Candidatus Thiodictyon syntrophicum: one gene and its partner. Each later gene encodes a partner of the first gene's protein in a complex. Links are inferred from orthologs where the notes say so. Each region holds a gene or a part of one and is shown on either strand. Other genes may lie near its edges.

What was found. Proteins that work in one complex are often made in the same cells at the same time.
Region 2: the proteins of THSYN_RS14565 (region 1) and THSYN_RS28840 are in contact, whole or in part, in a crystal structure (PDB 1JZD), measured with the Escherichia coli proteins. The link is inferred for Candidatus Thiodictyon syntrophicum from one-to-one orthologs.

What each region holds. Positions count from the first base shown.
Region 1 is NZ_CP020370.1:3,454,448-3,459,158, forward strand. What follows is about bases 843-3,630. They hold THSYN_RS14565 (DsbC family protein), read left to right. Parts: upstream 843-1,749; coding sequence 1,750-2,511; downstream 2,512-3,630. Other genes in these bases: THSYN_RS14560 (YajQ family cyclic di-GMP-binding protein), read left to right, coding at 1,188-1,670; THSYN_RS14570 (PP2C family protein-serine/threonine phosphatase), read left to right, coding at 2,572-3,375; THSYN_RS14575 (chromate resistance protein ChrB domain-containing protein), read right to left, coding at 3,527-3,630. In the rest of the region: THSYN_RS14555 (transposase family protein), read left to right, coding at 1-807; more of THSYN_RS14575, read right to left, coding at 3,631-4,003; THSYN_RS14580 (ABC transporter ATP-binding protein), read right to left, coding at 4,000-4,711. UniProt on the Escherichia coli protein: Acts as a disulfide isomerase, interacting with incorrectly folded proteins to correct non-native disulfide bonds.
Region 2 is NZ_CP020370.1:6,721,134-6,725,198, forward strand. What follows is about bases 962-4,065. They hold THSYN_RS28840 (protein-disulfide reductase DsbD), read left to right. Parts: upstream 962-1,356; coding sequence 1,357-3,774; downstream 3,775-4,065. Other genes in these bases: cutA (divalent-cation tolerance protein CutA), read left to right, coding at 1,043-1,378; aroQ (type II 3-dehydroquinate dehydratase), read left to right, coding at 3,969-4,065. Also shown: THSYN_RS28830 (FxsA family protein), read right to left, coding at 351-776. UniProt on the Escherichia coli protein: Required to facilitate the formation of correct disulfide bonds in some periplasmic proteins and for the assembly of the periplasmic c-type cytochromes.

The DNA.
Region 1 (4,711 bases):
ATCCCCTTGCTGAGCGAATTCCTCGAATATGCCAAGGGCGATACCAAGGCCGACAAACAAGACTGCGAACGGCGCGCCTTCACGCGGCTCAGCGCCCGGATCAAGACGCTGTTCCCGCGCCTGCCGATCTTGCTGTTGCTCGACGGTCTCTATGCCGACGGACCGGTGATGCAGTGCTGCCATCAGTACCACTGGCAGTTCATGATCGTTTTCAAGGACAAGGACTTGCCTACGGTCTGGGAGGAATTCCACGCGCTGCACGCGGTGCAGCCAGCGGGTTGTCAGCGCGACTGGGGGGAGCGCCACCAGCGCTTTTCCTGGGTCAACGCGATCGACTATGCCTTCTCAAACAACACGCGCCGCCACCTCAGTCTGCATGTGGTGGTCTGTGAGGAGACCTGGGAGACGATCGATGAACAAGGCGCGCGCCTGACCAAGACCGCGCGCCATGCCTGGCTCTCCAGCCAACCACTCAGCCGCGCTAATGCGCATGAGCGCTGCAACCTAGGGGCCCGTTACCGCTGGGGCATCGAGGCCGGCTTCCTGGTGGAGAAACATCAGGGTTACCACTACGAGCACGCCTTTGCCCTGAACTGGAACGCCATGAAGGGCTATCACTACCTGATGCGCCTGGCGCACCTGTTCAACACCCTGGCACGCTTTGCCCGCCATCTGCGCGAGCTTTATCGCACCCTGGGCGTGCGTGGCGCCATCGCCTTCATCCGCGCGTCCTGTGCCGGCCCCTGGCTCGACCCCGCGCGGATGCGCCGCCTGCTCGCCCAGCCGCTGCAGCTTCAGCTCGAATAACCGCCGCCGGGAACGGCGCCCGACCCCGGCACGCCGGCGACCACCGGTGCTGGCAACCGCTGGCCTGGCGAGCGTGACGCATGCCCGAGTACCGGTCCGACAACCCTCCCGGCACCTGCCAAACCTTCTGCCGCAACCCCCGGTCAGGGCCAACGCACCCCGCAGCGGCCAACGCCAGCGCCCAACGGCGCCGACGCCGCCCAATGTCAGCCGGCGGCAGGGTTATGCTTCAGGGCTGGCCGCGGCGCGTAGTCCTGGCAGCCGGGCTCGGCTTGCTTTATCGTATGCGGTTGGACGAGGTGGCTCGAGGCGCCTCGCCGGTCAGTGTCCATGCGTTCTCGAAAAATCTATTTCAAGTTCTTAATTAAGGTTTTAAGTGAATGCCTTCGTTTGACATCGTATCCGAGATCGACCTTCAGGAGGTCCGTAACGCGGTCGATCAAGCCAACCGGGAGATTGCGACCCGGTTCGACTTCAAGGGCGTCAAGGCGCATTTCGAGCTATCCGACGAACAGATCATGATGACTGCCGAGCAGGAGTTCCAACTCCAGCAGATGATGGATATTCTGCGTCAGAAGCTGGTCAAGCGCGCGGTCGACCTCAAGGCCCTGGACCCCCAGGACCCTGCGGTGACACTCAGTACCGCGCGCCAGGAGGTCCGCCTCAAACAGGGCGTGGACACTGAAACCGCCAAGTCGATGGTCAAGCGTGTCAAGGGCAGCAAACTCAAGGTCCAGGCGCAGATCCAAGGGGACCAGGTGCGGATCACCGGAAAAAACCGCGATGACCTCCAGGAGGCTATCGCCCTGTTGCGTGCAGAGGACTGGGGGTTGCCGATAAAAGTCAGCAATTTTAGAGACTGAAAGCGCGTCCCCCACGGCGACCGGCGCGACGCGGCAGCGTCCCCGGCGTCCACCGATTCCGCAGACCCGAGGAACCACCATGCACAGCCCCCGCTTGATCGTCGCCGCCGTCCTGTGGCTTGCCGCCGGCAGCCTGCTCGCCGCGCCTGAAGACAATATTCGCGCCGCCCTGACCAAGGTCATCCCCGGTATCAAGATCACGAGTATCGCGCCGTCGCCGGTGAAGGGTCTCTTCGAGGTCCTGGTCGGAACCCAGATGATGTATGTCACGGCAGACGGCCGCTATTTCGTGGACGGGCGCATCGTCGACCTCACCAGCCGGGAGGACCTAACCGAGCCCCGCCTGTCCGGCGCGCGCAAGCAACTGGTGGACGGCCTGGGCGAGTCCCAGATGGTGATCTTCGAGCCCGCGGGCGAGGCCAAGCACACGGTCACGGTCTTCACGGACATCGAGTGCGGCTACTGCCGCAAACTCCACGGTCAGATCGCGGAGTACGGCAAGGAGGGCATCCGCGTGCGCTATCTCTTCTTCCCGCGCGCCGGTAAGGGCAGCCCGGCCTACCAGGAGGCCGTCTCGGTGTGGTGTGCGGGCGATGCGGCGGCGCGCCGCGCCGCCCTGACGGACGCCAAGGCCGGCAAGAGCGTCGAAGAAAAGACCTGTGACAACCCGGTGGATGCCCACATGGCGGCGGGCGAGGAACTCGGCCTGCGCGGTACCCCGGCCATCCTCACCGACACCGGCGAATTGATTCCGGGCTATGTGGAGCCCAAGCGGCTGGCCGCGCAGTTGGCTGCCGGGCCCGCGAGCGGCGCCGGCACGGCAAGCGGCAACGTCCGCTGAGCGGGAACGGGGGCCTGGCCCACCGCACCCTGGTCTGAGGTCGACACGGAGGCGGTCGCGATGTGGGCCTATAAGCTGGAATATGCCTGGCGAACTGATCGCGGGCGCGTGCGCACGCGCAATGAAGACGCGGTCACCGTCCACGCCGACATGGGTCTGGTGGTGGTGGCCGACGGGGTCGGCGGGGCCAGCGCCGGGGAGGTCGCGAGCCGGCTCGCCGCCGACACGATTCGCGAGCGTTTCAAACGCCAGGCCCTGCCGCGGACCGATGCCGACAAGGCGCGGTTGCTGACCGAGGCGGCGGTGGAGGAGGCCAATCGGGCCGTCTGGCAATTGTCCCAGACCAAGACCGATTGTGTCGGCATGGGGACCACCGTGGTCTTGGGCTTTGCCGGTGCGGACTGGCTGGCCTATGCCAACGTGGGCGATTCGCGCCTGTACCGCCTGCGCGGTGAACGCCTGGAGCAACTCTCCCATGACCACTCGTTCATTCAGGAGGTGGTCGACCAAGGTTTCTTCCGCACCCTGGAGGACGCCCGGCACTACGGCATCGGGGACAACATCCTGACCCGCGCCCTGGGTTCGTCCGCCGAGGTCCGTGTGTACTCGGGCGTCTCGGATCTGCAGACCGGCGACATCTACCTCTTCTGCACCGACGGACTCACCGGCATGGTGCCGGTGGATTGGCTTCGGCAGATCCTGGTCGCCGCCGGCAAGAGCGAACTGGGTCCCGCCGCCGAGGCCTTGGTCCGACTCGCCAACGAGCGTGGCGGGACCGACAACATCACGCTGGCCCTGTTGCGGGTCGGCGAGCGGCCTGCTGAAGATGCGCCGGATGGCCCGGTACCGGTGGGGGCGCCTTAGAGCGAACCATTGCGCGCGGATGAGGCTTTTCCTCGATCAACATTGGTACCAAGCCGACCGTCTTGTTTGATCCCCCCAGTTAAGATTTCAGGTGCCAGATAATACGGCAATCGGGGGCTGACGAAAGGAAGGCCAAAGCGTTACCCTGGTTTCACGGCGCTGCCGCGTCCACTGACGCACCATTGCTCAACCGGTCGAAATAGTCGATACACAAATCAACTGACCGCTCCGCATCGGCCGCCGCCAACAAGGCCTGTAGCGCGGCCTCCCGCTCGTGCGTTTCCGCAAGCGCTTTGCGCTCCCAGATATTCACTTCGATATCGTGAATCAAGCGCCCGACGTACCTGAGCTTCGGGTCAGTAAGCCGGTGATGTTCAAGCAGCGTCTCGAATGTCGATTTGTTATGGTAACGCCGAAATTTCGCGTCGGGCGTGTCGAACGCAATGCCTTCGTCGATCGTCACACCGTGCGGATAAAAGCGAAAGATGGCACGCGCATCGATATGCCGCTTGATGAGCCAGATGGATGCGCACTTGTCAGGCTCCAAGGTATCCCAGGTGCTATAGACCTGGCCCGCGGCGCGCAGCGGCGCCGCAGCGGTGCACCAGACCACCAGAGCGCAGGTCAAGAATACACTTCGGCTGCAACGCACGCTTCGTACCATTTGAGCAAGTCCGGCTGAGTGAGAGAGGCAACCTGTTCCTGATTCAATGCACCCACCGCGCGACCCCGACTCATGAGCAGGATCCGATCCCCCAGTGCAAGCGCCTCGTCCAGGTTGTGTGTCACGTAGAGCACACCCAGCCCAAGGCTCGCCCGCAGGTCCTTCAATAAGCTGATCATCTGCCGCTTCAGCAAGGGATCAAGGCTGCTGAACGGCTCGTCCATCAACAGGTAAGGCGGACTCCCCGCCAGTGCCCGCGCAATGGCAAGGCGCTGGCGCTCGCCCCCCGACAGTTGGTGGGGATAACGCTTCCGGTGCCCGGACAGAGCCACCCGGTCCAGCGCCTCTGACACCGTTGCGCAGACCGCCGCACGCGACTGCCCGTGACCCTGCAGACCAAAGGCGACGTTGCCGAAGGCACTCAGGTGAGGCCATAGCGCCAGGTCCTGAAAAATCATGCTTAGGCCCCTGCGGTGGGGCTCCACCAGATGGCAGGAGGAACTCACACGGGCCCCGTTGATCGCAATCTCCCCCTCATCCGGCGCCTCCAGCCCCGCGATGAGCCGCAGCAGCGTCGACTTACCGCCGCCGGAAGGCCCCAACACAACGAGCGTCTCGGACCGGTCGAGCACGAGCGATATGCCGTCGGCCGCCGGCACTTGCCCGAACCGC
Region 2 (4,065 bases), 3.3 Mb from region 1 along the record:
GGTTCTCTGATAAGTGAAACAAGTCCATTAGGCAATGCTTGTCGCTTCGTCGTTGTCGTTGTCGTTGTCGTTGTCGTTGTCGTTGTCGTAATCGAGGTTAGCGTAACACCCCGCCCCGGACTCAAGCCAAATTTGGCCTCGATCGTCATTCCGGCCGGAGCGCCCGTAGGGTGCGCCGCGCGCACCCGCGCCACCACGATGCCATTGCGTCCCTGCGCAAGGTGCGCGCGGCGCACCCTACGTCGATCGCCGGTCGCGGCCGGAACGACGATCGAGGCCCCACATAGCATCGCTTCTCCGATTACGATCACGACAACGACAACGACAACCTAGGCCCGCTTAAGGCCCGGTCAACCCTTATCCACCCGCCGAAAGTGCCCCTCAATGACCCGGGGTCCGCGCTCGGCACCCGGGCCATGGGTGCGAACCGGGATGACCTTCACATACCGGCGGACCACCCAGCGGCGCAGCGGCGGGATCAGGAGCAGGAAGCCGAGGGTATCGGTGAGAAAGCCCGGGAGCAGCAGGAAGAGGCCGGCGACCAGGAGCAGGGCGCCGTCCAGAAGTTCCAGGGCCGGGACCTCGTCGCGGGCCAGGGACTCGCGCACCCGCATCAGCACGCCGAACCCCTGACGACGGACCAGCCAGGCGCCGAGGATCGCGCACAGGATGGACAGGGCGATGGTCGGGACGGCGCCGATGACCGAGCCGACCTTGATCAGGAAATAGACCTCGATCAGGGGCAGGCCGATGAACAACAGAATAAAAATTGGCACTGCAGGGGGCCTCTGGATGGGTGGGGGGATGCGGGGGAGCCGGCCGGGGGTCCTGACGCGGGCCCGGGCGGGCGGGCCGTTTGCGGGGTCCGATCGCGGCGGGACACCGCTCCCACGGGGTCCTGGTCGGCTTCGGCCCGGCATTGATGGCCGGACCTTTGTCCCCGAGCGGAGCGTTCAAGTGGCAGCAAAGGGCGGGCCGACGCCTTATCATCCCACAATGTGGCGGCGCCTGGCCGCCGCCCTGAGGCCGCCCGAGGATTTTCATGACCGCCGAGACCGATTACCGGCTGGTGCTCTGCACCTGCCCGGACCAGGAGTGCGCAACCCGTATCGCCGAGCGCCTGGTGGAGGAGCGGCTCGCCGCCTGCGTGAGCCTGGTACCGGGGCTCACGTCCATCTACCGCTGGCAGGGGGCGATCCAACGCGACGCGGAGGTCCTGCTCCTGATCAAGACGGTGGCCGTGCGCTTCGAGGTCCTGGCCGCGACCTTGAGCGCGTTGCACCCCTACGAGGTGCCGGAGATCATCGCGCTCCCGATCACCGCGGGGCTGCCCGACTACCTGACCTGGATGATCCAATGCACCCAACCAGACACCTGAGCGCCGGGGCCCGGTCCCTGCCACTTCTGCTCCTCCTGCTGTGCCTGTCGGTCCTGGCCGAGGAGGCGTTCTTGCTGCCGGAACAGGCCTTCCAGGTCGCGGCGCAGGCCGAGGGGGCGGACGCGGTGCGGGTGCGCTGGACCATCGCCGAGGGCTATTACCTCTACCAGGGCAAGTTCCGCTTTACGACCCAGACCCCGGGGATCGCACTCGGGACCCCGGCCCTGCCCCCCGCCGAGACGAAGCAGGACCCCTATTTCGGCGAGATGCAGGTCTATCGCCGCCAGGTCGAGGTCCTGCTGCCGCTCACCCGGGAGGCGGGGAGCGCAGACACCCTGGCCCTGGAGGTGACCTCGCAGGGGTGTGCCGATGCCGGCCTGTGCTACCCGCCCGAGCGTCAGCACCTCGCGGTCGGACTGCCCCCGGCGCCCGCGGCGGCCGGCCCGCGACCGCAGCCGGCGCAGACGCCGGGCGCGGCCCCGGCGGCGGCCGAGGCCCCGCCCTTGTCTTCCCCCATCGGCGCCGCCGCCCTGGGTCTGGGCAAGGCCGTCGGGGCGGCCGCGCGGCACGGGCAGGACAACGCGATCCCGGCCGTCGAGGAGGCCTTCCGCTTCCAGGCGACCGTGGCCGCCCCGGACCGGCTGGACCTCGCCTGGGACCTGGCCCCGGGGACCTATCTCTATCGCGAGAAGCTGGTCCTGGCGCTGGAGGGAGCCTCTGGGGTAACGCTCGGGGCCTTCCAACTGCCCCCGGGCGAGGTCGAGAAGGACGGGATCAGGCCGGACGGCAGCATCGGTGAGGTGGAGGTCTACCGGGGCCGCGTGGCACTTCAGGTACCCCTGGTGCGTCACGCCGGCGCCGCAGCCGAGGTCACCCTGGTGGTCAAGGACCAGGGGTGCGCGCAGCAGGGGCTTTGTTACCCGCCGCAGACCCGGCGGGTCAAGCTCGCGCTGCCGCCGGCGCCGGGCGGCGCTGAGATCGGGGGCACGGGCGGGACGGCGCCCCTGCAGTCGGCCGCGCCGGGCCGGCGCGCGACGCCCCCGCAGGCGCTCCCACCGGAGCCCCTGGAGGCGGTCTCCGAACAGGACCGGATCGCCGCGGTCCTGGCCGGCGGCAACCTGTGGGCGGTGGTCGGCCTGTTCTTCGGCTTCGGGCTGCTGCTCGCCTTCACGCCCTGCGTCTTCCCCATGATCCCCATCCTGTCGGGCATCATCGCCGGGCGCGGGGCGCACCTCAGCACCCGCCGGGCCTTCACCCTGTCGCTCGTCTATGTGCTCGCCATGGCCTTGACCTACACCCTCGCCGGGGTGCTGGCGGGGCTGTTCGGGGGCAACCTCCAGATCGTCTTCCAAAACCCCTGGATTCTCAGCGCCTTCGCCCTGGTGTTCGTCCTGCTGGCCCTGTCCATGTTCGGCTTCTTTCACCTGCAACTGCCCTCCGGGCTGCACGCCCGGCTGGCGGCGCTCAGCCACCGGCAGCGGGGCGGCACCCTGCTCGGGGTGGCCGTCATGGGCGTACTCTCGGCCCTGATCGTGGGTCCCTGCGTCGCCCCGCCGCTCTTCGGTGCCCTGATCTATATCAGCCAGACCGGGGACGCGGTGCTCGGGGGGGTGGCGCTCTTCGCCCTGAGCCTGGGGATGGGTGCGCCGCTCCTCGTCATCGGCACCTCCGCGGGCAAGTTCCTGCCCCGCAGCGGGGCCTGGATGGGGACGGTCAATGCGGTCTTCGGCGTGGGCCTGCTGGGGGTGGCCATCCTGCTGCTGGAGCGCATCCTGCCGGCGGCGGTGGCCATGCTGCTGTGGGGTCTGCTCCTCATCGGCAGCGCGGTCTACCTGGGGGCGCTCACCCAGTTGGCCCCCGGGGCGAGCGGTTGGAGCAAGCTCTGGAAGGGGCTCGGGGTCGGCCTGCTGATCTACGGCGCCCTGATGCTGGTGGGCGCCGCGGCGGGCGGCAAGGATACGCTCCAGCCCCTGCGCGGCCTCCTGGGCGGGGCCGGCGCGGCGGGCGGCGGCGCGCCGCGGGCCGCCTTCCAGCGCATCAAGACCGGGGCGGATCTGGACCGGGAACTGGCCGCCGCGCGGGCCAACGGGCGGCCGGTGCTGCTCGATTTCTACGCCGACTGGTGCATCTCCTGCAAAGAGATGGACCGCGACACCTTCAGCGACCCCGCGGTGATCGCCGAGTTGCAGCGGTTCGTCCTGCTGCGGGCCGACGTCACCGCCAACGACCCGGACGACCAGGCCCTGATGCAGGGGCGCTTCAAGCTCCCCGGGCCGCCCGCCATCCTGTTCTTCTCGTCGGCGGGGACCGAGGTCGCCGGTCTGCGGCTGGTCGGGTTCAGGCCGGCGGCCGAGTTCGCGCAACACCTGCGGCGGGCGGCTCCCGCGGGGCCTTAGCGCGACGTCGGTGCCGGTTTCGATCGCGGGCAGATTTTCCGCAGAACTGGACATGATCGCGCGAAGTCCGGACAATTCGACGGGATTCGCCGCCGCTTCGCCCATCCCGGGCAGGCGCCCGGCGCCAACCCGGCGGCCCTCGCCCCCCGCGGCGGCCTCCCCACACCCCGAACCTGCATGGGCACAGCGGCGACATGGCAAGCATCCTGGTCCTCAACGGACCCAACCTCAACCTGCTCGGGACCCGGGAGCCCGGCCACTATGGTCAGGTCACCCTGGCCGTGATCGAGG